Regions from separate parts of the Streptomyces sp. NPDC021225 genome, predicted to be linked through region 1. Evidence: riboswitches for the same ligand, from Rfam matches in the RefSeq annotation. Region 1 holds a riboswitch; each other region holds the start of a gene.
The links. Region 1 has a riboswitch for cobalamin ahead of ACH4S9_RS11205 (ribonucleoside-diphosphate reductase subunit alpha). Riboswitches for the same ligand answer to the same signal wherever they lie in the genome.
Positions count from the first base shown of each region.

Region 2: linked by a shared signal. The riboswitch ahead of cobN (cobaltochelatase subunit CobN) and the one ahead of ACH4S9_RS11205 (ribonucleoside-diphosphate reductase subunit alpha) in region 1 are both predicted to bind cobalamin.
Region 3: linked by a shared signal. The riboswitch ahead of ACH4S9_RS07715 (cobalamin biosynthesis protein) and the one ahead of ACH4S9_RS11205 (ribonucleoside-diphosphate reductase subunit alpha) in region 1 are both predicted to bind cobalamin.
Region 4: linked by a shared signal. The riboswitch ahead of ACH4S9_RS28765 (ABC transporter substrate-binding protein) and the one ahead of ACH4S9_RS11205 (ribonucleoside-diphosphate reductase subunit alpha) in region 1 are both predicted to bind cobalamin.

Region 1 is NZ_JBIRPV010000002.1:676,729-683,946, forward strand. It holds gene ACH4S9_RS11190 (tetratricopeptide repeat domain-containing protein) at 1-20, shown strand, start outside; gene def (peptide deformylase) at 118-747, shown strand; gene ACH4S9_RS11200 (ribonucleotide-diphosphate reductase subunit beta) at 834-1,790, opposite strand; gene ACH4S9_RS11205 (ribonucleoside-diphosphate reductase subunit alpha) at 1,853-4,267, opposite strand; cobalamin riboswitch at 4,391-4,521, opposite strand; gene ACH4S9_RS11210 (FGGY family carbohydrate kinase) at 4,835-6,313, opposite strand; gene ACH4S9_RS11215 (2-hydroxyacid dehydrogenase) at 6,417-7,218, opposite strand, start outside.
Region 2 is NZ_JBIRPV010000004.1:691,004-698,221, reverse strand. It holds gene cobN (cobaltochelatase subunit CobN) at 1-2,451, opposite strand, end outside; cobalamin riboswitch at 2,483-2,642, opposite strand; gene ACH4S9_RS21445 (nitrite reductase) at 2,694-4,316, shown strand; gene ACH4S9_RS21440 (precorrin-8X methylmutase) at 4,313-4,963, shown strand; gene ACH4S9_RS21435 (precorrin-2 C(20)-methyltransferase) at 4,960-6,456, shown strand; gene ACH4S9_RS21430 (cobalt-precorrin-6A reductase) at 6,505-7,218, opposite strand, start outside.
Region 3 is NZ_JBIRPV010000001.1:1,675,274-1,682,491, forward strand. It holds gene ACH4S9_RS07705 (putative cobaltochelatase) at 1-1,371, opposite strand, end outside; gene ACH4S9_RS07710 (cobyric acid synthase) at 1,610-3,202, opposite strand; gene ACH4S9_RS07715 (cobalamin biosynthesis protein) at 3,199-4,281, opposite strand; cobalamin riboswitch at 4,425-4,560, opposite strand; gene ACH4S9_RS07720 (hypothetical protein) at 4,764-5,018, opposite strand; gene ACH4S9_RS07725 (anion permease) at 5,031-6,290, opposite strand; gene ACH4S9_RS07730 (class II aldolase/adducin family protein) at 6,630-7,218, shown strand, end outside.
Region 4 is NZ_JBIRPV010000006.1:685,014-692,231, reverse strand. It holds gene ACH4S9_RS28790 (2-oxoadipate dioxygenase/decarboxylase family protein) at 1-593, opposite strand, end outside; gene ACH4S9_RS28785 (aminoglycoside phosphotransferase family protein) at 745-1,527, opposite strand; gene ACH4S9_RS28780 (hypothetical protein) at 1,937-2,392, shown strand; gene ACH4S9_RS28775 (ABC transporter ATP-binding protein) at 2,441-3,247, opposite strand; gene ACH4S9_RS28770 (FecCD family ABC transporter permease) at 3,244-4,326, opposite strand; gene ACH4S9_RS28765 (ABC transporter substrate-binding protein) at 4,338-5,324, opposite strand; cobalamin riboswitch at 5,646-5,784, opposite strand; gene ACH4S9_RS28760 (alpha/beta hydrolase) at 6,028-7,002, shown strand.

The DNA of each region.
Region 1 (7,218 bases):
ACCTGGAAGAGGTCTGCTGACATACCCGCTCATCCGTCGCGGGCCTTACGACCTGGGGTGCGGCCGTTACCCTGTAGGGCGACGAGTGGCGGTTTTGAGGAAGGCGTGCGGCGGACGATGGCGCAGCAAGGGACTGAGCAGCGGGTGGACGACGAGTTCATCGTGGACACGGAGGACTGTGAGGAGCGCGAGCGCGCGTATCGCGAGCGCGGCACGGCCCGCCCGATCACGGTCGTCGGCAATCCGGTGCTGCACAAGGAGTGCCAGGACGTCACCGAGTTCGACGACAAGCTGGCCGCGCTGATCGACGACATGTTCGCCAGCCAGAAGGCGGCCGAGGGCGTGGGCCTGGCCGCCAACCAGATCGGCGTCGACCTGAAGGTCTTCGTCTACGACTGCCCGGACGACGACGGCGTCCGCCATGTGGGCGTGGTCTGCAACCCGGTGCTGGACGAGCTCCCGGCCGACCGCCGGGTGCTGGACGACTCCAACGAGGGCTGTCTGTCGGTGCCCACCGCCTACGCCGCGCTGGCCCGCCCCGACTACGCGGTGGTGCGCGGCCAGGACGCCCAGGGCAAGCCGATCGCGGTCCAGGGCACCGGCTACTTCGCGCGCTGCCTCCAGCACGAGACGGACCACCTCTATGGCCGTCTCTACATCGACCGCCTCTCCAAGCGCGACCGTAAGGACGCGCTGCGGCAGATGGCGGAGGGCACGCCGCGCTACGAGACGGTGCCCAACGACTGACGCCCGACAGGGCATACATACGGCGCGGCGCCCCCGGGAGATCCCAGGGGCGCCGCGCCGTATGCCGGGTTTGCATCAGAAGCGGCTCAGAAGTCGTCGTCGAAGGAGACCGAGCCCTCGACCGCCACCTGGTACGCGGAGGCGCGGCGCTCGAAGAAGTTGGTCAGCTCCTGGACGTTCTGAAGCTCCATGAAGGAGAACGGGTTCTCCGAGCCGTAGACCGGGGCGAAGCCCAGCCGGGCGAGCCGCTGGTCGGCGACGCACTCCAGATACTCGCGCATCGACTCGGTGTTCATACCCGGCAGCCCGTCGCCGCACAGGTCGCGGGCGAACTGGAGCTCGGCCTCGACGGCCTCCCGCAGCATGTCGGTGACCTGCTGCTGGAGTTCGTCGTCGAAGAGCTCGGGCTCCTCCTCGCGGACCGTGTCCACCACCTGGAACGCGAAGTTCATGTGCATGGTCTCGTCGCGGAACACCCAGTTGGTGCCCGTCGCCAGGCCGTGCAGCAGGCCGCGGGAGCGGAACCAGTAGACGTACGCGAAGGCGCCGTAGAAGAACAGGCCCTCGATGCACGCCGCGAAGCAGATCAGGTTGAGGAGGAAGCGGCGGCGCTCCTCCTTGGTCTCCAGCCGGTCGATCTTGTCGACCGAGTCGATCCAGCGGAAGCAGAACTCCGCCTTCTCCCTGATCGACGGGATGTTCTCCACCGCGGCGAACGCGGCGGCCCGGTCGTCCGGGTCGGGGAGGTAGGTGTCCAGCAGCGTCAGATAGAACTGGACGTGCACGGCCTCCTCGAACAGCTGCCGGGACAGATACAGCCGCGCCTCGGGCGAGTTGATGTGCTTGTAGAGGGTGAGCACCAGGTTGTTCGCCACGATCGAGTCACCGGTCGCGAAGAAGGCGACCAGGCGGCCGATCAGGTGCTGCTCGCCGGGGGAGAGCTTGGCGAGGTCGGCCACGTCCGAGTGGAGGTCGACCTCCTCCACGGTCCAGGTGTTCTTGATCGCGTCGCGGTAGCGGTCGTAGAAGTCCGGGTACCGCATCGGCCGCAGGGTCAGCTCGAACCCGGGGTCCAGGAGGTTCTTGACGCGTTCGGGGGCGGTGGTCACTGGCAGGCCTCGCAGGACTCGGGGTTCTCCAGGGAGCAGGCGATGACCTCGGGGTCGACGGGCGCCTGCTGAGTGGGGATGGGCACGGTGGCGGGGGCGGCCGCGCGGGCCGACTGGGCGATCCGGGTCGCCGGGCGCGAGCGCAGGTAGTACGTGGTCTTGATGCCGCGCTTCCAGGCGTACGCGTACATCGAGCTGAGCTTGCCGATGGTGGGCGAGGCCATGAAGAGGTTCAGCGACTGGCTCTGGTCGAGGTACGGGGTGCGGGCGGCGGCCATGTCGATCAGGGCGCGCTGCGGGATCTCCCACGCCGTCCGGTACAGCCGGCGTACGTCCTCGGGCACCCAGGAGAAGTCCTCGACCGAGCCGTTGGACTCGCGCAGCGCCTCACGGCTCTGGGCGTCCCACACGCCGAGCTTCTTCAGGTCGTTCACCAGGTAGGAGTTGACCTGGAGGAACTCACCACTGAGCGTCTCGCGCTTGAAGAGGTTGGAGACCTGCGGCTCGATGCACTCGTAGACGCCCGCGATCGAGGCGATGGTGGCGGTCGGCGCGATGGCCAGGAGGAGCGAGTTCCGCATCCCGGACTTGGCCATCCGCTCGCGCAGCGCTGCCCACCGCTCGGGCCAGGTCGCCACCGCGTCCGTGTAGTGGTCCGGGTGCAGCACACCGCGCGCGGTGCGGGTGGCGGACCAGGCCGGGTGCGGGCCGTGGCGCTCGGCGAGGGCGCAGGACGCCTCGTACGCCGCGAGCATGATGCGCTCGGAGATCTGGGTGGACAGCGCTTGCGCCTCGGGCGAGTCGAAGGGCAGCCGCAGCCGGAAGAAGACGTCCTGGAGGCCCATCAGGCCCAGGCCCACCGGGCGCCAGCGGGAGTTGGACGCCCCGGCCTCCTCGGTCGGGTAGAAGTTGATGTCCACCACGCGGTCGAGGAAGGTGACGGCGGTGCGGACGGTCGCGTCCAGCCGCTCCCAGTCCATTACTTCTTCCCCGGCGCCGCCGTCTTTGCCCAGGTGCGCGGCCAGGTTGACCGAGCCCAGATTGCACACGGCCGTCTCGCCGTCGTCCGTGACCTCCAGGATCTCGGTGCACAGGTTGGAGGAGTGCACGACCCGGCCGGGCTCGGCGGTCTGGTTGGCGGTGCGGTTGGCGGCGTCCTTGAAGGTCATCCAGCCGTTGCCGGTCTGCGCGAGGGTGCGCATCATCCGGGCGTACAGCTGGCGCGCCGGGACGGTCTTGACGGCCAGCCCGTCCGCCTCGGCCTTCCGGTACGCGGCGTCGAACTCCTCGCCCCACAGGTCGACCAGCGCGGGCGCGTCGACCGGCGAGAACAGCGACCAGTCGGCGTCGGCCTCCACCCGGCGCATGAACTCGTCCGGGATCCAGTGCGCGATGTTGAGGTTGTGGGTGCGGCGGGCCTCTTCGCCCGTGTTGTCCCGAAGCTCCAGGAACTCCTCGATGTCCGCGTGCCAGGTCTCCAGGTACACACAGGCCGCGCCCTTGCGCCGGCCGCCCTGGTTGACGGCGGCGACGGAGGCGTCGAGGGTGCGCAGGAACGGCACGATGCCGTTGGAGTGGCCGTTGGTGCCGCGGATCAGCGAACCGCGGGCGCGGATGCGCGAGTAGGACAGGCCGATGCCGCCCGCGTGCTTGGAGAGCCGCGCGACCTGGTGGTAGCGGTTGTAGATCGAGTCCAGCTCGTCCAGCGGCGAGTCCAGCAGATAGCAGGACGACATCTGCGGGTGGCGGGTGCCGGAGTTGAACAGCGTGGGGGAGCTGGGCAGGTAGGACAGTGTGCTGGTGAGCCGGTACAGCTCGGCGACGTCGTCCAGCGCCCGCTCCGAGTGGTCCTCGGCCAGCCCGCAGGCCACCCGCAGCAGGAAGTGCTGCGGGGTCTCGATCACCTGGCGGGTGATCGGGTGGCGGAGCAGATAGCGGCTGTGGAGGGTGCGCAGCCCGAAGTAGCCGAAGCGGTCGTCGGCGCCGTCGGCCAGCGCCCGCTCGACCAGCGCGTCCAGGCGGGCGGCGTGGGCGGTCACGAACTCGGCCGTGCCGTCCGCGATCAGGCCCTCGCGGTGGCCCACGGCCACCGAGGCGGAGAAGGAGACCGCGCCCTGCCCGGCCGCCTCCTCCGCGATGGCGAGGGTCAGCAGCCGCGCGGCGAGCTTCGAGTACTCGGGTTCTTCGGCGATCAGACCGGCCGCCGCCTCGGTCGCGAGGGTGCGCAACTCCGCCTCGTCCGAGCCGGGATGGCGGCCGCGCAGGGCGGCGGCCGCGACCTTGCCGGGGTCGGTGGCGGGCAGGTCGGCGGTGAGCTCCGTCAGGGTCCGCAGCAGGGCGGTCCCGGGCGCGTCGTCCGCTGCCTGAGTAGCCGCTGCCTCTGAAACCGGATCGGCTGGCGCGATGGTCACTGAAGTGTTCTCCCTCGCTCGGCTGGGGGCCGGGCGGGTGGTACGCGATGGGCGCGTGCGGGCATGCCGAAACCGCCAAGGGCATACCGCACAGCGTCCATCGGCCCAACCCGCGGGGCCCGGACGTATGAGACGGCTGTCGGCAGGTCCTCGGACTCGCGGGTACGCAAAAGCGTACGCGTACACCGTTGCGGGACAGTTCCGGATTCGCACCGGATTCCCCTGCGGCGACAGCGAGCATGAGCATACATCTTGTGGTGGCGAGCGCACGCGCCCCCACATGTTGTGTCGCGAGGTGGAGTGTTTCGTACGAATGTGCTATTCAGTGCCGGACTTGGCGCGGTCTTGGCGCGCGCTTGGCACAGGCCTGACGCAGGCCCGAGACAGGCCTGACGCGGGCCCTGGGGCGTGCCCCGAGGTGCCCCGAGGTGGCCCGGCAGAGGCCGGCAGGGGGCCGGTACGGCCCCGGCGCGGCCCCGGTGCGGGTCCGGCGCGGACGGTCGGGCGCGAGCCCGGCAGGGGCCCGGCAAGGGCCTGCGCCGGGCCCGGCGCGGCGCCGGGTCGCCTTTAAGCGGGCGCCGTTGCCCGCCACTCCGCGAGGGTACGGGCCAGCCTGGCCCGGTAGTCCGCGTAGCCGCGCTCGTATGCCTCGGCGCGCTCCGCGTCGGGTACGACAGTACGCGAATCGGCTCGCCATTGTGCCGCGTCCACCGGGTCGCCCAACGCGCGCCAGGCGACCGCGACCGCGCCGCGCGCCCCCACCTCGGGCTCGTCCGGGATCCGCACCGGCCGCCCCAGGACGTCCGCGAACAGCTGGGTCCAGGCGGCGGACCGGGTGCCGCCCCCGCAGGCCGCGAGCGTCGCGCTCAGCCCCGCGGCCTCCAGGCAGTGGCGTGCCGCGTACGCCACGGCCTCGCAGGCGGCCCGGACGGCGTCCGCGCGGGTCGTGGCCAGGGTCAGGCCGTCCAACCGGCCCCGCGCGGCGGGCTCCACGAACGGGGCGCGCTCGCCCGCGTCCGACAGGAAGGGCAGCGCGGTGACCCCGCGCGCCCCCGGCGGGCTGTCGGCGAGCAGCGTCTCCAGATCCGCGGTGGTCGCCCCGGTGAACTCCAGGACCCACTCCAGGGCCGCCGTGCCCACCATGGCGGGCATGCCGCGCAGCCAGCGGTCCCGGTCGGGCGTGCACAGCCACATGCCCGCCGGGTCGGCCGCCGGGTCGATCCGCGCGCTGTCGGTGAGGACCTGGCTGGCGAGCGTGGTGCCCACGATCAGCAGCCCGTCGCCCACCTCCGTCACGCCGCTGCCGATCGCGCAGGCCGGGAGGTCGTACGGGCCCGCCGTGACGGGCAGTCCGGCCGGCAGCCCGAGCAGCTCCGCGCCCGCGTCGTCGAGCCGCAGGACGGTGCCGGGCGCGGCGGGCGTCGGCAACAGCCGGGCGTATTCGGCGATTCCGCACGCTTCCAGGGCATCGGGGACGTATGCGCGTGTGGTCACGTCCAGGAAGGGCATGGACGCGTCCGAGGCGTCCACGCCGATGACGCCGGTGAGCCGCTGGGCCACCGCGTCCACGCAGTAGCCCGCGACCTCCGCGCGCGCCAGGGCCTGTGGCTCGTGGTCGGCCAGCCAGCGCAGCAGCGGCGCGTGGCAGCCGGGGAACACCCCGGAGCCGGTGAGCCGGTAGAGGTCGCGGATGGTGCCGTCCTCGCCCCAGCGGGCCACGGTGTCGTTCGCCCGGCCGTCCATCCAGGAGATCGGCGGGCGCACGGCGCGGCCCGCCGCGTCGCGCAGCCACAGCCCGTCGCCCTGCCCGGTGAGCGCGAGCGCCACCGGGGCCTCCCGGCCCTTCGCGGCCAGGGCGGCGGTCACCTCGCGGACCACCTCGGCGACCGTGCGCAGCACGTCCTCCAGGTCCTGCTCCACCCGCCCGCCGGGCAGGCGGTCGAGCCGGCTGGGACGGCTGGCGGCCGCCAGGGACCTGCCGTCCCGGCCGAAGGCCACGGCCTTGGTGACGGAGGTGCCGACGTCGACTCCGAGGACGATGCTCATGACGTGGGCCCTCCTTGGGGGCGTCGACTGCGCGGGTTTGTGCGGGGCTGTTGTGCGGGGGCCGGGCTGGGCCTGTCCGGCGGATCTTGCCGCCGGACACCTCCTAGCCCGTGGGCTGGTTCGCGGGGTGGGCGAGCTTTTCGCCGCGGGCGTAGCGGCCGACCTCGGCGGCGGTGATGGCGGCCGCGCGGTGCGCGGTCTGCCGGGTGGCGCCGGCGAGGTGCGGGGTGGTGACGACGTTGGGCGCGGAGTGCAGCGGCCAGTCGGCGGGCGGCGGTTCGAGGTCGTACACGTCGAGGGCGAGGGCGCCGAGCCGGCCGGAGCGCAGCGCCTCGGGCAGCGGGGCGTAGTCGAGCAGGCCGCCGCGCGCGGTGTTCACCAGCACCGCGCCGGGCCGCATCCGGGCGATCCGGTCGGCGTCGATGAGCCCCTGGGTCTCGGGGGTGAGCCGGGCGTGCAGGCTGACCACGGAGGAGCGGGCGAGGAGTTCGTCCAGCTCGACCGGGACGACGCCGTCCGCGCGGGCGGTCTCGGGGTCGGTGTACGGGTCGGCGATCAGCACCCGGGCGCCGAACGCGCGCAGCACGCGGGCGACGATCCGGCCGATGGCCCCGTAGCCGACCAGGCCGACGGTCGCGCCGTCCAGCTCGATGCCGCCCTCCTCGTACGCGTAGAAGTCCCCGCGCCAGCGGCCGGCGCGCAGCTCGGCGTCCGCCGTCGGGATGCGGCGCATCGCGGCGAGCATCATGCCGACCGCGAACTCGGCGGCGGCGGTGGCGTTGCGGCCGGGCGCGAAGCTGACGGCGACGCCGGCGCGGGTGGCGGCCGGCAGGTCGACGTTGACCGGGCCGCCGCGGGAGACCGCGACCATACGCAGCTCGGGGCGGGCGGCGAAGACCTCGGCG
Region 2 (7,218 bases), on a different contig from region 1:
GAAGTTACGGCCCGTCGGCAGGACGTTGACCAGGCCGCGCAGCGGTGAGCCGGAGGGGCCCGCGGGCACGAAGCCGCCGTTCAGCGCGTGCACCGCGTGGTCGATCTCGTCGGTGGTGGCGGCCAGCCGCGGCACGACCTCCCGGGCGGCGAAGTCGAGGATCGCGGCGACCGCGTCCCGCTGCGCGTCGGGCAGGCCCAGGCACGCCTTCTCGGTGGCCTCCGGGGCCCAGTCGGCGTCCTCCATGGCCTGGACGAGGGCGCGGGCCCTGTCCTCCGCCTCGTCGGTGTCGGTGCGGCCGGCGGCCGACTCGTCGAGGCCCAGTGCCTCGCGCAGCCCGGGCAGCGCCGTGGTGCCGCCCCAGATCTGCCGGGCGCGCAGAATGGCCAGGACGAGGTTGACGCGCTCGGGGCCGGAGGGGGCGGCGCCCAGGACATGCAGTCCGTCGCGGATCTGGGCGTCCTTGACCTCGCACAGCCAGCCGTCCACGTGCAGCAGGAAGTCGTCGAAGCCGTCGTCCTCCGGCCGCTGCTCCAGGCCGAGGTCGTGGTCGAGCCGGGCGGCCTGGATGAGGGTCCAGATCTGGGCCCGGATGGCGGGGAGTTTGGCCGGGTCCATCGCGGAGATGGCGGCGTACTCGTCCAGCAGCTGCTCCAGGCGCGCGATGTCTCCGTAGGAGTCGGCGCGGGCCATGGGCGGCACGAGGTGGTCGACGAGGGTGGCGTGGGCGCGGCGCTTGGCCTGGGTGCCCTCGCCGGGGTCGTTGACCAGGAACGGGTAGATCAGCGGCAGATCGCCCAGCGCGGCGTCGGGGCCGCAGGCGGCGGACAGGCCCGCGTTCTTGCCGGGCAGCCACTCCAGGTTGCCGTGCTTGCCCAGGTGCACCATGGCGTCGGCGCCGAAGCCGCCGTCGGCCCGGGGGGTGGCGATCCAGCGGTAGGCGGCCAGGTAGTGGTGGGAGGGCGGCAGATCGGGGTCGTGGTAGATGGCGATCGGGTTCTCGCCGAAGCCGCGCGGCGGCTGGATGACGACGAGGAGGTTGCCGCGGCGCAGCGCGGCCAGCACGATCTCGCCCTCCGGGTCGCGGCTGGTGTCGACGAACATCTCGCCCGGCGGCGGCCCCCAGTGCTCCTCCACCGCCTCGCGCAGCTCCTGCGGCAGCCGGGCGTACCAGCGGCGGTAGTCGGCGGCGGGGATCCGGACCGGGTTGCGGGCCAACTGCTCCTCGGTGAGCCAGTCCTGGTCGTGGCCGCCCACCTCGATCAGGGCGCGGATCAGCTCGTCGCCGTCGCCGGAGGCGAGGCCGGGCAGCGCGTCGGGCCCGTCCTCGGGGCCGAGGTCGAAGCCCTCGGCGCGCAGTCGGCGCAGCAGGGCGACGGCGCTGGCGGGGGTGTCCAGGCCGACCGCGTTGCCGATGCGGGAGTGCTTGGTGGGGTAGGCGGAGAGGACGAGCGCGAGGCGCTTGTCACCCGCGGGTATGTGGCGCAGCCGGGCGTGTCGTACCGCGATCCCGGCGACACGCGCGGCGCGCTCGGGGTCGGCGACGTAGACGGGCAGGCCGTCCCGGTCGGTCTCCTTGAAGGAGAACGGCACGGTGATCAGCCGTCCGTCGAACTCCGGGACGGCGACCTGGGTGGCCGCGTCCAGGGGCGAGAGGCCCTCGTCGTTCTCCTCCCAGGCGGCGCGCGGGCCGGTCAGGCACAGCGCCTGGAGCACCGGGACGTCCAGCGCGGCCAGCGCCCCCGCGTCCCAGGCCTCGTCGTCGCCGCCGGCCGACGCCTCGGCGGGCCGGGTGCCGCCCGCGGCCAGCACGGTGGTGACCACCGCGTCGGCCCCGGCGAGGGCCTCCAGCAGCTCGGGCTCGGGCGCGCGCAGGGAGGCGACGTACAGCGGGAGCGGGCGGGCCCCGGCGTCCTCGACGGCCCGGCAGAGCTCCTCGACGAAGGCGGTGTTGCCGCTCATGTGGTGGGCGCGGTAGTAGAGCACCGCGACCCGCGGGCCGGTGACACCCTCGCGCGCGGTGCGCTCCAGCGCGCCCCAGGAGGGCGCGGGGGCGGGCGACTCGAAGCCGTGGCCGGTGAGCAGGACGGTGTCGGACAGGAAGCGGGCCAGCTGACCGAGGTTCCCGGGCCCGCCGTGCGCGAGGTAGGCGTGGGCCTCGGCGGCGATCCCGACGGGGACCGTGGAGGCCTCCATGAGCTGGGCGTCCGGGGCCTGTTCTCCGGTCAGGACCACGACCGGGCGGTCCCCGGCGAGCAGCGTGTCGAGCCCCTCCTGCCAGGCGCGCACCCCGCCGAGCAGCCGTACGACGACGAGTTCGACGCCGTCGAGGAGCGCGGGGAGGTCGTCCAGCGGGAGCCGGGCGGGATTGGCGAGCCGGTAGGGCACCGGGGTCGGTGCCGAGCGGGCGCTGAGCAGGTCGGTGTCGGACGTCGACAGCAGCAGGATCATGCGACGGCAGGCCTTCCTCGGGGTCCGCGCCCCGGGCGGGTTCGAAGACGGCGGGAGTTCCTGGCTCGCCCGGCCGCCGCGTACCGGCTGCCGCGCTCACAGTGGCGGGACCGCGCCGGATTTCCACCGGCTTCCTACCCTTGTGCCGTCTTGTGCAGTGGCGGGCCGGGACCGACCCGCCGGTGAGCATAGTAGGGCTTCTCGACCTGCCACGGGGCGGTGAGGCGAAGCGGATCGTCGGTATGCTCGCCGCCATGCCCCTCCCCCCGACAACCGCCCCACCAGGGGATGAAACCCCCGTGCGCGGGCGCGACGACGCGTGTCCCGGCGCGCTGCGGCTGCACCCGGCGGACGACGGCGCGCTGGCCCGGGTGCGGGTGCCGGGCGGGCTGCTGACGGCACGTCAGGCGCTGGTGCTGGCAGGCGTGGCCGAGGAGTTGGGAGACGGCCGACTGGACCTCACCTCCCGGGGCAATCTCCAGCTGCGCGGACTCGACGCGGGGTGCGGGGCCGGCCTCGCGGCCCGGCTGCGGGCGGCCGGGCTGCTCCCGTCGGACCGCCACGACCGGGTGCGCAACATCGTGGCGTCCCCGCTGTCCGGGCTGGACGGGGCCGGGCACGCGGATGCCCCGGCGTGGGCGAGGGCGCTGGACGCGCTGCTGTGCGACGAGGTGCCCGCGGGGTCCGGATTCGCCGAACTGGCGGGGCTGTCGGGCCGGTTCCTGTTCGCTCTCGACGACGGGCGCGGCGATGTGTCGGCGCTGGGCGCGGATGTGACATTGATCGCAACTCCGGACGGCGAGGCGGTGCTGCGGCTCGGCTCCGCCGGGGGTCACGGACTCGCGCGCGCGGATTCCACCGCACCGAACGCCGCCGACTCCCCCGACGCGACGGACCGCCCTGACGCGACGGACCACTCCGGCGCGACGGACCACTCCGGCGCGCCGGGCGTCGCGGCGCGCCGGGCCGGGCGGGCAGCGGGCGACGACACGCCGAGCAGGGCGCGGCCGCCGGGTCCCCCCGGGCTCGGTGACGGCCCCTCGGGCGCCGAACTCCTGGTGCGCGCCGAGGACGCGCCGCGCGCGGCCGCGCTGGCAGCCGTGGCGTTTCTCGACGCGGTGCGCGCGAGCGGCACACGGGCCTGGCGCGTCCGCGAGCTGCCGGCGCGACACGCCGTGACGGCCGACCGGTTGGCCGGGCGACTCGCCGCAGCGGGGATCCAGGCCACACCCCTCGGCCCCCAGTCCCCGACCACCACAGCGGGCACACCCGCCGCCGACCCCACGCCCGCCGTCGGGCTCGTCGTCGGGCCTGACGGGCGGTGCGCGGTGTCCGTCGCCGTCCCGCTGGGGCGGCTCTCCGCCACGCAGTGGCGGCTGCTGGCCGGGCTCGCCTCCCGGGGCGGCTCGGGCGAGCTGCGTGTGACACCCTGGCGCGGCGTGGTGCTGCCCGGCTTCTCCCCTGACGAGGCACGGGCCGCGCTGCGGGAACTCGCCGACGCCGGGCTGGTGGCCACGCCGCACTCCCCGTGGCTCGGGATCGCCGCGTGCACCGGGCGGCCCGGCTGCGCCAAGTCCCTGGCCAATGTGCGCGCCGACGCGGCGCGCGCGGTGGCGGGCGCCGCGTCCGGCGACGGCCGCCCGGACCCGCCGCCGGACCAGGGCCCGCCGCCGGGCCGTCCGCCCGTGTACTTCTCCGGCTGCGAGCGGCGCTGCGGCCACCCCGGCGGCCGATGGGTCGACGTGCTGGCGACGGGCGACGGCTACCGGGTCGCCGTGCGAGACCCCGGAGGGTCCACGCCCGGCGTGGACGTGACAGCAGACCAATTGGCCGGCGCCGTGGCGTCGGCCCGTGGAGCGACATGATCGAGGGCACAGTGTTCGACTACGAGAAGGACGGCGCGGCCATATACCGCGCCTCCTTTGCCACCATCCGCGCCGAGGCGGACCTGGGCGGCCTTCCCTCCGACGTCAGCCAGGTCGCGGTACGGATGATCCACGCCTGCGGCATGGTCGACCTCGTCCAGGACCTCGCGTACACCCCCCAGGTGGTCGCCCGCGCCCGCGCCGCGCTGCGCGCCGGGGCGCCCGTGCTCTGCGACGCGCACATGGTGGCCAGCGGCGTGACCCGCAAGCGGCTGCCCGCGGACAACGAGGTGCTGTGCACCCTGTCCGACCCCGCGGTGCCCGAACTGGCCCGGCGCATGGGCACCACGCGCAGCGCCGCCGCGCTGGAGCTGTGGCGCGACCGGCTGGAGGGCGCGGTCGTGGCCATCGGCAACGCGCCCACCGCGCTGTTCCGGCTGCTCGAGATCATCGAAGAGGGTGGGGCCGGCGCGCCCCGCCCGGCCGCCGTCATCGGCGTGCCGGTCGGCTTCATCGGCGCGGCCGAGTCCAAGGATGCGCTGGCCGGGCACCCGGCCGCGCTCGACCACCTGGTGGTGCGCGGCCGGCGCGGCGGTAGTGCCATCGCCGCGGCCGCGGTCAACGCGATTGCGAGCGAGGAAGAGTGAGCGAGCACCAGACCGGCCGGCTGTACGGCGTGGGTCTCGGCCCCGGCGACCCCTCGCTGATGACGGTGCGGGCCGTGGAGGTCATCGCCGAGGCCGATGTCGTCGCGTACCACAGCGCCCGGCACGGCCGCAGCATCGCGCGCTCCATCGCCGAGCGCCATCTGCGCCCCGACCACATCGAGGAGCGCCTGGTCTACCCGGTCACCACCGAGACCACCGACCACCCCGGCGGCTACCGCGGCGCGATGGAGGAGTTCTACGCGGACGCCGCGGCCCGGCTGGCCGCCCACCTGGACGCGGGGCGAACGGTCGCGGTGCTCGCCGAGGGCGATCCGCTCTTCTACGGCTCGTATATGCACATGCACAAGCGCCTGGCCGACCGCTACCCCACCGAAGTCGTCCCCGGCGTCACCTCCGTGAGCGCGGCCGCCGCCCGGCTCGGGGCGCCGCTGGTGGAGGGCGAGGAGGTGCTGACGATCCTGCCCGGCACCCTCCCGGAGGAGGAGCTGACCGCGCGTCTGGCCACCACCGACGCGGCCGCGGTGATGAAGCTCGGCCGGACCTTCCCGGCGGTGCGGCGGGCGCTGGAGCGCTCGGGGCGGCTGGCGGAGGCCCGGTACGTGGAGCGGGCCACGATGGACGCGGAGCGCACCGCGCCGCTGGCCGAGGTGGACCCCGAGTCGGTGCCCTACTTCTCGGTGGCACTGCTGCCGAGCCGGATCGGGGCCCAGGCCCCGGCTCGCCCGGGCGAGGTCGTGGTGGTGGGTCTCGGCCCGGCGGGCCCGCTGTGGCTGACCCCCGAGGCGCGCGGCGAACTGGCCGCCGCCGAGGACCTGGTCGGCTACACCACCTATCTGGACCGGGTGCCGCGGCGCCCGGGGCAGCGGCGGCACGCCTCGGACAACAAGGTGGAGGCCGAGCGGGCCGAGTTCGCGCTCGACCTGGCCCGGCGCGGGCGGCGGGTCGCCGTGGTCTCCTCGGGAGACCCGGGCGTCTTCGCCATGGCCACCGCCGTGCTGGAGGCGGCGGCCGGGGACCCGTACCGCGAGGTGCCGGTCCGGGTGGTGCCTGGCATGACCGCGGCCCACGCGGCGGCCGCCCGCGCGGGCGCCCCGCTCGGCCACGACTATGCGGTGGTCTCACTGTCCGACCGGCTCAAGCCCTGGGAGGTGATCGCCGAGCGGCTGCGCGCCGCCGCGGCCGCCGACCTGGTGCTCGCCCTGTACAACCCCGGCTCGCGCAGCCGGATCTGGCAGGTCGGCAAGGCACGCGAGCTGCTGCTCGAACACCGCGCGCCCGACACGCCCGTCGTGGTCGCCCGGGACGTGGGCGGCCCGGAGGAGCGGGTACGGATCGTGGGACTCGCCGACCTCGACCCCGGCCAGGTCGACATGCGCACCATCCTGCTGGTCGGCTCCTCCCAGACCCGCACGGCCCGGCGCGGCGACGGCACCGAGATCGTCTGGACGCCACGCCGGTACCCGGAGCGCTGACCCGCCGGGCGACTCGCCGGTCGGGCGACCCTCCGGCCGGGCGGGCGGTCAGCTCAGGGTGGCGCGCAGCCACGCCAGCGCGGCCGCCGGGTCGGGCGCGACGGACACGCCGTCCGGGGCCGCGGGGCGCCGTACGACGACGACCGGCAGCCCGGCCTCGCGCGCCGCGGTGAGCTTGGCCGCGGTGGCACCGGCGCCGCTGTCCTTGGTGACCAGGGTGTCGATGCGGTGGCGGCGCAGCAGCTCCGCCTCCCTCTCCAGGGTGAACGGGCCGCGGTCCAGGAGCACTTCCATGCGCGGCGGAACCGGTGGCTCGGGGGCGTCGACGGAGCGCACCAGGAACCACTGCTCGGTGAGCTGGGCGAACGCGGCCAGGCCCATCCGCCCGGTGGTGAGGAAGATCCGCCGCCCCAGGGCGGGCAGCAGCCGGGCCGCCTCGTCCAGCGACCCGGCCCAGTGCCAGCGGTCCCCCGGGCCCGGCACCCAGCCGGGGCGGCGCAGGGCGAGCAGGGGAACATGGACGTCGGCGGCCGCACGGGCCGCGTTGAGACTGATCGTGCCGGCGAAAGGATGGGTGGCGTCGATGAGCGCGTCCACGTGCTGCTCGCGCAGCCAGCGAGCCATGCCCTCGGGCCCCCCGAACCCGCCGATCCGCACCTGCCCGGCGGGCAGCCGTGGCTGGGCGACACGCCCGGCCAGCGAGCTGGTGACGCGCAGCGCGGGGTCGTCGGCGAGCTCCTCGGCGAGTCGGCGCGCTTCGGT
Region 3 (7,218 bases), on a different contig from region 1:
GCGGCCGTGGGCGGTGCGGGCGCGCGACCGCCGCCCCGCCGCGCCCTCGCCGAGCCCCGGCACGTCGAGCCGCCGCGTCCGGAACGGCTCGGCCGCGCCGACGGCGGCGCGTTCGCCGCCGGGCCCGGCGGCGTTGGCACCGGGCGTCTCGCCCGCGGCCTCCGGACCGTCGGAGCCCGTGCGCTGTTCCGGGACGGAGGGCCCGGTCTGCGGCGGCGCCTGCTCCGGCGCGCCCTGCGGCGGCTGTCCGCCGCCCGGCCCGCCCGGCCCGCCCGGTCCCTCGTCTGGTCCGTCCGGCCCTTCCTGCCCCTCGGGCCCGTCGCCCGGATCCGGGTCCGGTTCCGGGTCGTCGTCCGCGCCGCCGGACTCGCGCAGCACCTCGTCGAGCTTGTCCTCGTCCAGTCCCGGCGCGTCGAACGGCGCCCGCCGGCGCCGGTGCGGCAGCGACAGCAGCGCGGCCTGCCGCACGTCCTCGGCGGTCACCTCCGTACGCCCCGCCCACGCCGCCAGCGCCGTCGCCGTTCGCGCCGTCACGATGTCCGCGCGCATCCCGTCCACCTCGAACGCCGCGCACACCGCCGCGATCTGCCGCAGCGCGCCGTCGCCCAGGCGCACGTGCGGCAGCAGGGCGCGCGCCGCCGCGACGCGCTCCCGCAGCGTGCCCTCCTCGTCGGCCCAGCGCACGGCGAAGGCGGCCGGATCCTCGTCGTACGCCAGCCGTCGCCGCACCACCTCGACCCGCTCGTCGGTGTCCCGCGACGCCGCGACCTCTACCGTGAGGCCGAAGCGGTCCAGCAACTGGGGCCGCAGCTCGCCCTCTTCGGGGTTCATGGTGCCCACCAGCAGAAAGCGCGCCGCGTGCCGTACGGACACGCCCTCGCGCTCCACATAGGAGGCGCCCATGGCCGCCGCGTCGAGCAGCAGGTCGATCAGGTGGTCGTGCAGCAGGTTGACCTCGTCGACGTAGAGCACGCCGCGATGCGCGTCGGCCAGCAGGCCCGGCTCGAACGCCTTCACCCCGTCTGAGAGAGCCCGCTCGATGTCCAGCGCCCCGACCAGCCGGTCCTCGGAGGCGCCGACCGGCAGCTCGACCATCCGGGCGGGCCGGAGGGTGCCGCTGCCCGGCTCGTGCGGGCCGTCCGGGCAGCGTGGGTCGGGCGCGGCGGGGTCGCAGGAGAAGCGGCAGCCGGGCACCACGTCGATGCCGGGCAGCAGGGCGGCCAGCGCCCGCACCGCCGTCGACTTCGCGGTGCCCTTCTCGCCCCGCACCAGCACCCCGCCCACGGCCGGTGACACGGCGTTGAGCAGAAGCGCCAGCCGCAGGTCGGCCATCCCGACGAGCGCGGTGAAGGGGTAGGGGGCGGCGGTCATACGGGGGTTCCTCCTGCGGTGAGGGGGCGATGGCGGCGTGGGCGGAGGCGGGTGGCCCGGGGTTTGTTCCCCTCCCCGCCCCTTCCCGATCCGGGGGCGAGCCCCCGGGCCCCCGGGCCATGGGGGGCGGTCGCGACGGGGCGTCGGCGGTGGCGGTCGAGTGCCGTGCCCCGCGCAGCCGGGCCCGCGGCGGCGGGGGCGGTGCGTCCGTTGGGGGGCTTGGTGGCCGTTGTGGGGGTCACCGGGGCTCCTGCGGGAACGGTGGGGCGCCCGGTGGGACGAACGGCAGTCCCTCCGGGACGCCGTTCTCGATGAGCCGCAGCAGCGCGTCCGTGTCCGCGTGTTCCTCGATCAGGTCGCCCAGGCGGTCCAGCTGTTCCTCGCGCAGCTCCCCGAAGCGGGTGTCGGGCGCCGGGACGAACGCCCGGCCCGCCGCGTCCGCGACCCGTTGCAGGAAGGCGCGCCGGAAGCCGTCGCTCTCCAGCGAGCCGTGCCAGTGCGTGCCCCACACCGAGCCCACCCGGCAGCCGTCCAGGAAGGGCTCGTCCGCGCCGTCCAGCAACTCGGCGACCCCGTGGTGGATCTCGTAGCCCTCCACCCGCTCGCCGAGCGCCTCGCCGACCGGCCGCGCCAGGGTCTTGTGCACCGCGAACCGCACCCGTACGGGCAACAGCCCCAGCCCCTCGACCGTCCCGGCCCGCGACTCGACCTCGTCCTCGATGCGCTCGCCGAGCATCTGGAAGCCGCCGCAGATGCCCAGCACCGGGCGACCCTCGGCGGCCCGCCGCGCGATCGCCGCCGCCAGCCCGCGCTCGCGCAGCCACTCCAGGGCCCGTACGGTCCCGCGGGTGCCGGGCAGCACCACCAGGTCGGCGTCGGTCAGCTCCTCCGGCCGGTCCACGAACCGCACGACCACGCCCGGCTCCGCGGCCAGCGCGTCCACGTCCGTGAAGTTCGACATGAGCGGCACCGCGGCGACCGCGACCCGCAGGATGTCCGCGCCGTGCGGCGGCGCGACGACGCTCTCGCGCACCGTCCCGCGCAGCGAGACACGCAGGCCGTCCTCCTCGTCGATGCCGAGCCCGTGCGCGTACGGCAGCACGCCCATGGTCGGGCGGCCGGTCAGGCCGCGCAGCATCTCCAGGCCCGGCTCCAGCAGGGTCACATCGCCGCGGAACTTGTTCACCAGATAGCCCGCGACGAGCCGCTGGTCGGCCTCGGAGAGCAGCGCGGTCGTGCCGAAGAAGGACGCGAAGACGCCGCCGCGGTCGATGTCCCCGACCACGACGACCGGCAGCCGGGCGGCCCGGGCGAGACCCAGGTTGACGATGTCGGTGCGGCGCAGGTTGATTTCGGCGGGGCTGCCCGCGCCCTCGCAGATCACCGCGTCGTGTGTGCGCCGCAGCTCGGCCAGGCACTCGGTGACGGTGCCCAGCAGCGTCTCCTGGCGCCCTGAGTGCTGCTTTTCCCCGGGGGACGCCCCCCCAGACCCCCCGAAATACCCGCGCGCGCTCAGCTCGCCCACCGGCCTGCCCAGCAGCACCACCTGGCTGCTGCGGTCGCTGCCCGGCTTGAGGAGCACCGGGTTCATCAGCGCGCTCGGCTCGACGCGCGCGGCCGCGGCCTGCATGGCCTGGGCGCGGCCGATCTCCGCGCCGTCGCGGGTCACGAAGGAGTTGAGCGACATGTTCTGTGCCTTGAACGGCGCGACGCTGACGCCCTTACGGCTGAGCCATCGGCAGATCCCGGCCGTGACGACGCTCTTGCCCGCGTCCGAAGTGGTGCCCGCGACGAGCAGGCCGCCGCCGCCCCTGCTGGGTATGCCGCTCATATGCCATCCCTCCCCGCGGCCGCGGGCCGCGCCGTCCTGCCCGGTCCGGGTCCGTCCGCCCGCAAGGACCGTGCCCAGCGGGCGAGCGCGCCATGTGGGGCACGGGACGGCCCCAGCGCCGCCCCCACCGCCAGCCGGGCCCCGACGGACACGCCGAGCGCCAGGGCGCCGACGCGCCGCGACAGCCGTACCGCGCGCTCGATGTCGGCGGCCTCCACCGCCCGCCCGCCGGGGTTGAGCACCGGCCGGTGCTCGACGCGGCCGCCGTACGCGAGAGTGCCGCCCAGCCGTACGCCGAGCGCGCCCGCGAACGCGGCCTCCACCGGGCCCGCGTTGGGGCTCGGATGGCGGTGGCCCTCGCGGAGCCAGGCGCGCCGCGCGCCGCGCGGGTCGGGCCCGGCCAGCGTGGCCAGCGTCGCGGTGAGCCGTGCGCCGGGCCAGCCGGCGAGGTCGTCCAGCCGGGCCGCGGCCCAGCCGAACCGCCGGTAGCGCGGCGACTTGTGGCCAACCATCGCGTCCAGGGTGTTGACGGCCCGGAAGCCGACCAGGCCCGGCACCCCGCCGACGGCCCCCCACACCAGCGCGCCCACGACGGCGTCCGAGGTGTTCTCGGCGACCGACTCGACGACCGCGCGCGCGATCTGCCGCTCGTCCAGCGCCTGCGGGTCGCGGCCGCACAGGTGCGGCAGCCGCCGCCGGGCGGCGTCCAGGTCCCCGGCGGCCAGCGCGCCGCCGACGGCCCGCGCCTCCCGGCCCAGCGTGGTCCCGCCGAGCACGGCCCAGGTGGCGGAGGCGGTCAGCACGGTGTGCGCGGCGCGGGAGGGGACCCCCAAGGCGCCGCCGCCCAAAGCCCGTACGGCGCGCACCGAAAGCGCGGCCCCCGCGGCCGCGCCGCCCGCGCACAGCGCGGCGTACAGGGCCCCGGATCCGCGGTGGTCGCGCCACAGCAGCCGCTCGACGGCCAGGGCGGCGCGCCCGAACGCGGCCACGGGGTGGCCGCGGCGCGGATCGCCCGTGGCGAGGTCGCCGAGGAAGCCGAGGGCGGCGCCGCACGCGTACGAGGCGTGATCGGCACCCATCGTCAGTCCGCCGTCGTGCCTCGGCGCGTCGGGGCGTGGAGTTCGGGCCGCGGGCGGGTCGGCGTCGGCGGCATGGCGGTGCCGGGCATGGTGGTATGTCCTCACTCAGGGTCCGCGCCCTGGTTCGACGTGACCGGCGGTGAGAGTCTCCTGGCTCCCGGATCCGCGCTTCTCCCGGTCTTCCAGCCTCCGTACGGAGACCGTGACTTGTGCGTGCGATGGGAGAGCGCTCCCCGGTGACAGTGGCGGGACCGCGCCGGATTCTCACCGGCTTCCTCTCCTGCCGCCGTTTGGCTCCGGAAGTCCACCATGGGCGGCGAATGGCCGTCAACTCGCGAATGCCCCGGGATGCGCGAGTGTGCCGAGGCCCACACGCGCCACGCACGCCACGGCCGCCGGGCGGGTCCGCGCTGGTCGGCGCGGCCCGGCCCGGCGGCCGTGGCTACTGCGGGAACACGGCCGAGCCGTGCGGGTTCAGGCCGTCAGGCCACGATCAGATTGATGCCGTACGCCACCGTCGCCGCGCACAGCGCGAAGCAGGCGTACGCGGCGGCGCGCGCGGGGCCGACGCCGACGCCGGCGCCCGCCGGGGCCGCGGCGGTGTCCTGGCCCGCCTCGGCCTGCTGGGGCTTGCGGGAGGCACCGAGGATGCCGAGGGTGAAGACGCCCACGAAGCCGACGGTCACCACGAGGCTGACGCCGAAGACCTGGCCGAGAGCCGCCCAGTCGATGCTCATCGCGTTACTTCCTTAGCTGGTGCTGCCGGTGGCGGCGGAGGCGCCGGCCGGGGTGGCGGAGGGGGAGGAGGCGGGGGCGGGGGCCACCGGCCCGGCGGGCGGCGGGGCCACGGACTGGAGGGCGGCGGTGACGACGCCCACCGGCTCGGCCGGCGCCGCCCCGGCATCGGTGCTGTCGTTGACGTTGGTGTGGTCGACGGGCTTGCGGCGCGAGGCCGCCCAGATCGCGGCGCAGGCGGCGACCGCGAGCACGGCGACCGTCGTGACGCCCCAGTCGCCCTGGTCCGCCAGCAGCGCCGCGCCGCCCGCGACGAGGCCCGCGGCGGGCAGGGTGAGCACCCAGGCGAGGACCATGCGGCCCGCGGTGGACCAGCGCACCACACCGCCCTTGCGGCCGACGCCCGCGCCCATCACGGCGCCGGAGCAGACCTGGGTGGTGGAGAGGGCGAAGCCGATGTGGGAGGAGGCGAGGATGACGGTCGCGGCGCCGGTCTGGGCGGCGAAGCCCTGCGGCGGCTGGATGTCGGTGATGCCCTTGCCCATGGTGCGGATGATGCGCCAGCCGCCCAGGTACGTACCGAGCGCGATGGCCAGCCCCGCGGCGACGATGACCCACAGCGGCGGGTCGGAGTCGGGGACGATCACGCCGCCCGTGATCAGCGCCAGGGTGATCACACCCATGGTCTTCTGGGCGTCGTTGGTGCCGTGGGCGAGGGAGACCAGCGCGGCCGAGGCGATCTGCCCGGCGCGGTAGCCCTTCGCGGTGTCCTGGGGGTCGCGGTCGCGGGCCAGCCGGTAGGTGAGCCGGGTCGCGACCAGGGCGGCGACGCCGGCCACGACCGGCGCGGCCACGGCGGGGATCAGGACCTTCATGACGATCTTGTCGCTGTTGACCCCGTCCATGCCGACGGAGACCAGGGTGGCGCCGATGAGGCCGCCGAAGAGGGCGTGCGAGGAGCTGGAGGGCAGCCCGGCCAGCCAGGTCAGCAGGTTCCAGACGATCGCGCCGACCAGACCCGCGAAGATCACTTCGGGCTGGATCCCCGCGCCCTCGTCGATGATCCCTCCGGAGATCGTCTTGGCGACCTCCACGGAGAGGAACGCGCCGACGAGATTGAGGGCCGCCGACATCGCGACCGCGATCCGGGGGCTGAGAGCTCCCGTGGAGATGGTGGTGGCCATGGCGTTGGCCGTGTCGTGGAAGCCGTTCGTGAAGTCGAACACCAATGCCGTGACGATCACGATCCCAATGAGAAGCGTGATGTGTTCCATCGAACTCCTTCGTGGGGGAATGCGATCCCCGAACTTCGTGACACGGAGCGTCGCAGGATGGCTACATTCCGTGGTGCATCTTGGTCGTCGTGAGGCCACCGAGGCAGCCACGTCAGAAATCCCCTCCCAGGGGAGGGGAAGGGGTGCACACCCGGGCAATCAGTGCGACAGCCGAAGCATGCACCACGACCGTAAGGACATGGGGTGAACGGGAGGTGAACTGAGGTGGGCTCAGGGGTGACGCACCTGCGCGAAGGCGGCGCCGATGATCCCCCGGCCCCTCCCTGATGCGTACAGGATGCCTCGCCTGCCATGATCGGCGCCCGGAGGTGAGGCATCGTGACGGAGCCGGAGACCGCACGGCCGACGGGGCCCGGGGAGCGACCGGACCCAGGGGAGGCCCGGGACCAGCGGGACTTGGCGGAGGCCTGGGAGCGGGTGGTGGAGACGGCCCGCAGGACGGTCGCCGACGGCCTGGTCGTCGGCACCTCCGGCAATGTCTCGGCCCGGGTCGGCGACACCGTGCTGGTGACCCCGAGCGGCGTCCCGTACGACCGGCTCGGCCCGGGCGACGCGGTCGGCGTCGACCTGGAGGGGCGTCAGGTGCTCGGCGAGCTGGCCCCCACCAGCGAGCTGCCCATGCACCTCGCGGTCTACCGCCACACTGACGCCGCGGCCGTCGTCCACACCCACGCGGTGCACGCCACGGCGGTCTCCACCCTGGTCGACGAGGTTCCGGCGATCCACTACATGACCGGCGCGCTCGGTGGCCCGGTGCGCGTCGCGGGCTATGCCCTCTACGGCACCGACGAGTTGGCCCGGAAGATGCTCGACGCGCTCCGCGACCGCAGTGGCTGTCTGCTGCGCAACCACGGCACCGTCGTCTATGGCGCCACGCTGGACCAGGCGTACGACCGGACCGCCCAGC
Region 4 (7,218 bases), on a different contig from region 1:
CACGCCGCCTCGACGGGCTCGGGTGACAGCTCGAAGGCGTGCACGGCGAGCCGCAGAAAGCGCTCGGCGTCCGCCTCGGGCAGCTCCCGCTCCGCCGCGGCGCGGTCGGCGAGGGCGAGCAGCTTTGCGGGGAACAGTTCACGGCCGGCGAGGAAGGTTTCCAGGCGGGAGCGGAGGTCGGCGTCGAAGAACCGCGGGTCGGCGGGGGTGAGCATGGAGGTGAAGACCCGGAAGGGGTTGCGGGCCAGCTCCTCGCCGTCGACGGGCCGGAAGGCGGTCGAGACGACGGGGACGGCGCTGGCGGCGGCCTCGCGCAGGTCGTAGAAGCCGACCGGGTGCATGCCCAGGGCGGCGAAGACGCGGGCGACCTGCCGCAGCTCATCCGGGGTGCCGACCCGGATGGCGCCATGGCGCTCGGCGGTCACCCGGCCGATGGATCCCAGGCGCTCGGCGTCGGCGCCCCGGGCGCGCAGGACGTCCTCGTTGACCTCCCGTGAGACATCCACCAGCGTGGTGTAGGCGGGGACCTCCTGCCCGTACATCTCCGAGAGCCGCGCGGCGAAGGCGGCCCGCAGCCGCCATTGGCTGATCATCGATTCCTGGCCTTTCGGTCGGGGGTTCACACCACGGTTCAGACCACATGGGCCTCGGGCCGGGTCCCGGTGCCGGCGCGCCGCGCACCGCGGTCACCGGCATCGACGGCGCGCGAAGCGGCCCCCCGGGGGCGCCGGCACGTCGTGGAACTCAGCCGTCGAGCAGGGCGCGCACCCACCGGTCTTCGCGCCGCTCGATGTATTCGGCGTCGCTTCGCCAGGCATCGCCGTGGCCCTCGGCCCACAGGGTCGCCCACGGCTGGTTGCCCCGGGCGGCCTGGTCGCGCAGGAAGTCGTGCATGGCACGCGTACGGCGCCCCAGCAGGGGGACCAGCCGACGGCGCTCGGCTTCGTCCAGGCCGTACGCGTCCGCGAAAACCCGCAGCCGCTCCGCGGCATCCCGGCGTCGCCAATCCGGGTGCGCGGACAGCGGGATGAAACCGTGCATGGCGTACGCGACATCCCACAGGCGGGACCCCGGGCCTGCGGTGTCCCAGTCGATGAAGGCCCACTGGTCCTCGTCACCGACCACGAGATTCCACGGGGCGAGGTCCTGATGGGCGATGATGTCGCCGCTCTCGGCGGGCATCAGCACCTGCCAGCGCGCGTCGGGCGGCGGCGTGAAGTCCCGCACGGCCTCGTGGTAGTCCCTGATCAGCCGTGCCACGCGGGCCAGTCGCCGGGCGGGCTCCAGAGCCCAGAACCGGTCGGGCCACACCACCTGTCCCGGCATGAAGGTCAGGACCTCGCGCCCCTGATCGTCGATGCCCAGGGGGCGGGGAGCCGCCCGGAACCCCACCTCGTGGAGATGGGCCAGCAGGGCGTGCACCGCGGGAGTCCACGGCCCGACCGGGCGGCGGACGGTGTCTCCGACACGGACGACGCCAGCGCTGACGTTCCCGCCGGACAGCGGCTGTTCTTCATCGTGATACACGGAGACAGTGTGCCCAGTTGCGCGGCGCCACACCTCGCGCACGCTGACGCGCCGGTGGGCGCCGTTGGCCCCTCGGACACTTACCGGGGTAAACCGGGCACATGGCACTCACCCGGCTGGACGCCCGGCTCCTCGCCCAGGACCAATTCCCCGGAATCGGCGACGGCCTCGGCCACAACGACGGCTGGCTGGTGCGCGACCGCGCGAACTGGCTGGTGGCGGAGGCCGAGGACGGCATCGTGGCGGGCCGTGTCGCCCAGGACACCTCCCGCGTCTTCGCCGAGCGCCGTCACCGTCTACGAGCCGGACGGCCGGGTGCGCTGGGTGTACGCGCACCTTCCCTGGCCCGACCGGACGATCGGCTCGGGAGCCTGCTGCCCCGACGCTGCCGTCCGCCTCCGTGGGCCATATGTTCCAGCAGTCCCTCACGGACCCCGCTCAGCTGTTCCTCGACTGGTGGGAGGGCGATGTCCTGCGCGCCCAACAGATCGGCATGACGGAGGAGCCGTTCGCCGGGCTGAGCCTGGGCGGGGCGTTTCTGAAGCTGGACGTGGGCGGGGAGTGGCTGAGCCGGTACGCGCCCGGGCAGGCCGATGTCACCGTGGAGGCGAAGGACGTGCTCCCCGACGGGCTGCGCTTCGTCGGCTTCCGCCCCGGGTTCCTGGACCGGGACCGCGTCCTGGTGGCCGTGGCCGAGGAGCAGTGGTCGCCGGAGGCCTGGCACCTCATCTGCGACGGCCACACCCTGGTGCCGCTCGCCGAGGTCGGCTACCCGGGAACCGGCTGCCTCGACCCGCTCGCGCTGGGCGACGGCACCTGGCTGACGGCGCACGGCGACACCGTACGGCGCTGGCGCAGCGCCTGATCGCGGGTGCGTCCGGCCCGGGTGCGCCGACCCGGGTGCGCCGGCCGGTCACGCGCCGGAGGCGGCCCTGCCGAGGAAGCGGATGTGGGGGCGTCCCTCCGGCCCGTCGGAGGTGACGACGGAGCGCACACCGTAGACGTCCGCGATGAGGTCCTCGGTGAGGACGTCGTGCGGCGTACCGCGGGCCACGACGCGGCCGGCCTTCAGGACCACCAGCCGGTCGCAGTACATCGCCGCCAGGTTCAGGTCGTGGAGGGCGATGACGGTGGTCACGGGCAGGGCCGCGACGAGGGACAACAGGTCCAGCTGGTGCTGGATGTCGAGGTGGTTGGTCGGCTCGTCCAGCAGGAGTTCGCGCGGCTCCTGGGCGAGCGCCCGGGCGATCTGGGCACGTTGGCGTTCGCCGCCGGACAGCGTGTGCCAGGACTGGTCGGCCCGGTCGGCGAGCCCGGTCCGCTCGAGGGCGCCGCGTACCGCGTTCTCGTCCGCCGCCGACGGCGCCGACCAGGCGCGGCGGTGCGGGATCCGGCCGAGGCCCACGACATCCCGTACGGTCAGCTCGGCCTGGGTCACGGCGTCCTGTTCGACGACGGCGACACGCCGGGCGACCGTCCTGCGCGGCAGGTCGCCGAGCGGGTGGCCGTCGAGGGCGACGACGCCGGAGGACGGGGCCAGCACCCCGGCCAGCAGCCGCAGCAGGGTGGACTTGCCGGAGCCGTTGGGCCCGAGCAGCCCCGTGCAGGAGCCCGGTGGCGGGGCGATGTCGACGGCGTCCAGGACGAGTCGGCCGCCCGCGGTGCGCGCCAGCCGCTCCGCGCGCAGGCCGGTGGTCGTGGTGCCGGGGCCGCCGGTCATACGGTGGTCGCCTTCCGGGTGCGGTAGAGGATCAGGACGAACGCCGGTACGCCGATGAGCGAGGTGACCACGCCCACCGGCACCTCCTGCGGTTCGAGCACGGTGCGGGCCAGGGTGTCGACCCACACCAGGAACACCGCCCCGGCCAGCGCGGTGAGCGGCAGCAGACGGCCGTGGGCGGATCCGGCGAGGGCGCGGGCGGCGTGCGGGAGCACGAGCCCCACGAAGCCGATGGCCCCGGCGCAGCTGACCAGCGCCGCGGTCAGCAGCGCGGTGGCGGTCAGCAGGATCAGCCGGGTACGGGCCACGTCGACGCCGAGCGTGGCCGCCGCGTCCCGCCCGAACGCGAAGGCGTCGAGCGCGTGGGCGTGGACGGCGCACACCAGCAGGGTCACGGCCAGCACGGCCAGGCACACCCACACCTCGTCCCAGGTGGCGCCGCTGAGCGAGCCGAGCAGCCAGAACAGCACACCGCGGGTCTGTTCCGCGTCGGCCGCCGTCATCACCACGAAGGAGGTGAGGGCGGAGAACAGCTGCATCGCGGCGACCCCGGAGAGCACGATCCGGTCCGTCGTGCCGCCCAGGACATGGCTGAGCAGCAGGACGAGGATGAACGAGGCCAGGGCGCCGACGAAGGCGCCCGCCGAGATCGACACGGCCCCGCCGCCGACCCCCAGCACCACGACGAAGACCGCGCCCGTGGAGGCTCCGGAGGAGACGCCGAGCACAAAGGGGTCGGCGAGCGGGTTGCGCAGCATCGACTGCATCACCGCCCCGCACAGCGCGAGCCCCGCCCCGCACACCGCGGCGAGCAGGGTGCGCGGCAGCCGCAGGTCCCAGACGATTCCGGCCCGGATCGGCGTCAGGTCGGAGGTGCCCCAGCCCAGATGGGCGGCCACCACGGCCCAGACGTCGGCGACGCCGATGCTGGCCGGGCCGATGGTGATGGCCACCGCGACCGAGGCCAGCAGCGTGGCGAGCCCCGCCGCCCACAGCACGGCGCTCCTGAGCCGGCGGCTTCCGGGGGGCGCGGCTCGGCGAGGGGCCGTGTGGCGTGGCGTCACCTGGCTCGGTGTCACTTGGCGTGGCGTCACCTGGCGAGCCCGAACGCGCGCAGGGCGGCGGCGGTCTTCTCGATGCCCTCGACCGTGCGGATCGACGGGTTCATGGCCTGCCCGCTGAGCAGGACGTACCGCTTGTGCCTGACCGCGTCCATGGTCCGTGTGACCGGGTTGGACTCCAGGAACTCGATCTTCTTCGCGGCGGTCTCGGCCGACTCCTGCTCGCGTGAGAGATCGCCGATGACCAGGACATCGGGGTCGCGGTCCGCGATCGCCTCCCAGTTGATCTGGGGCCACTCGTCGTGGCGGTCGTCGAAGACGTTCTCGGCGCCCAGCGCCCGGGTGATGATGCCGGGCGCGCCACAGCAGCCGGCCAGGTACGGGGCGTCGGAGTTGGCGAACCAGAAGAGCATGGTGGTGCCGGAGGCGTCGATGTCCTCGGTCGCCGCCTTCACCCGGGCCTTCAGAGCGCCGATCAGCCGCTCGCCCCGCTTCTCCACCCCGAAGACCGTGGCGAGGTCCCGGATCTCCCGGTAGATGTTCTCCATGGTCAGCGGGGTGGCGCGGGAGCCGTCGCCGTCACCGGTGTTGTCCTTGGCGCAGTCGGCCGGGGAGACATAGGTGGGCACGCCCAGGTCCTCGAACTGCTGGCGCGTGGCCACGCCGCCCTTGCCCAGGGTGGACTCGAACGAGGCGGACACGAAGTCCGGCTCCTGGTCCAGCACCTTCTCGAACGAGGGGGCGTTGTCGGCGAGCCGGTCCACCGTGGCGTTGGCCTTCCGCAGGCCCTTCAGCACCGGGTCGGTCCAGGTGGCCGTGCCCGCCATGCGGTCGGCCAGGCCGAGCGAGAGCAGGATCTCGCTGCTGCCCTGGTTGAGCGACACCGCGCGCCGGGGCGGCCCGGCGATATGCACCGTGTGGCCGCAGTTGGTGAGCGTACGCGGATATCCGGCGGCGGCGCGGTCCGACGGCCGGTCGCCGTTCGGGGTGGCGTCGGCGCAGCCGGCCAGCGTCAGGGTCGTGGTCAGGAAGAAGGCGGTGAGACGGGCGGGGCGTGCTATCGGCACGGACGTTCCTCTGCATGACGGGGCTCAGCTGCGGAGCCGGTCGTACGGTGGTGTTTCCCAAGGCCGGTCCGGTGAGGGCCGCGGCACCCGGCCGGGGCCCGATGGGCACGGGCACGGCGGTGTCGGGTGTGTTCGGCCGTTGCCGGACGGTGTGTTCGGCCGTTAGCGGAGGAGCAGCGGCAGGGCGCCGGAGAGGACGGCCGGTGTGCTCGGCGCGGGCGCGGCGGACTGGGCCATGCTGAAAACCTCCTGGGGAACACGCGTCCCGGTTGTCGGTGCTCATACGACGGCGCAGGGTCTGACTCGCCCGGCGGCCGCCCCGCAGCACGGGGCCTCCGCCGGACACACAGTGGCGCGACCGTGCCGGATTCCCACCGGCTTCCGTCACGCCGTCGTTTGTCCATGAGACGTTAGCGCGCGCCGGGCCACGACCGCTACGCGGCACCGCGGGACGGAACATGCCCTCACGTGGCCTACGAGACGCACGGACGCCGCGGCCGGATCCCCCGCATGGCGCTGCGGGGAAAGACTCGGTGCGCTGGCGGACAAGAGTTGACCGGTGGCCGACCTAGGGTGACCCCAGCAGCCGGGAGATCTCCACGATCTTCCCGGCAATTCCCCATTCCTTACCCCCACACCTCGGGAGAGCCAGATGTCGGATGCCGTCGTGCCGCCGGTCCAGCCTGTCCTGGAGCCGGCCGCAGCCGCCTTCGCCGAAGCCACCGCCAACCCTCCGTACCTCTTCGATCTGGCCCCGGCTGAGGGCCGCGCGGCGGTCGACGAGGTGCAGTCCGGCGAGATCGACAAGCCGGCGGTCGACGAGGAGTGGATCACGGTGGCCGGCGGCCCCACGGGCAGCGTCCGGGTCCGCATCGTCAAGCCCGCGGGCAGCACCGGGGAGCTGCCGGTGATCATTTACATCCACGGCGCCGGATGGGTGTTCGGCAACGCCCACACCCATGACCGCCTGGTCCGCGAGCTGGCCGTCGGCGCGAACGCGGCGGTGGTCTTCCCGGAGTACGCCCTGTCGCCGGAGGCCCGGTACCCGGTGGCCATCGAGCAGAACTACGCGGTCGCCCAGTGGGTGGTCCGGGAGGGCGGGTCCAAGGGCCTGGACGGCACCCGGCTGGCCGTGGCCGGCGACTCCGTCGGCGGCAACATGACCGCGGCCCTGACCCTGATGGCCAAGGAGCGCGGCGATGTGCCGCTGGTCCAGCAGGTGCTGTTCTACCCGGTCACCGACGCGAGCTTCGACACCGGCTCGTACCACCAGTTCGCCACCGGCTACTTCCTGCGCCGGGACGGCATGCAGTGGTTCTGGGACCAGTACACCACCGACGAGGCGCAGCGGGCCGAGATCACCGCCTCGCCGCTGCGCGCCACGACGGAGCAGCTGACGGGTCTGCCGCCGGCCCTGGTGATCACCGCTGAGGCGGACGTCCTGCGGGACGAGGGCGAGGCCTACGCGAACAAGCTGCGCCAGGCCGGTGTCCCGGTCACCGCCGTGCGCGTCCAGGGCATCATCCACGACTTCGTCATGGTCAACGCGATGCGCGAGACCCACGCCGCGCAGGTCGCCATCAAGCTGGCCGCCGACACGCTGGGCACCGCGCTCCAGAAGCGCTGAGAAGCCGACCAAGGCCGAGCAAGGCCGAGGAGGGCACTCCGCCGCAGCGTCCCGACCGGGGCCCGCGGCGGAGTGCGTCCTGCCGCTCCTGGCCCTGCTCTACTGGACCACCGAGCACCGGGCGGCCCGCCACACCGCCGGCTGACGGCCGGCCCCGGCCCGTACGCGAGCCCCGCACCCCGGACAGCGGGGGCGGCGCTCGCGGCCCGCTGCCGA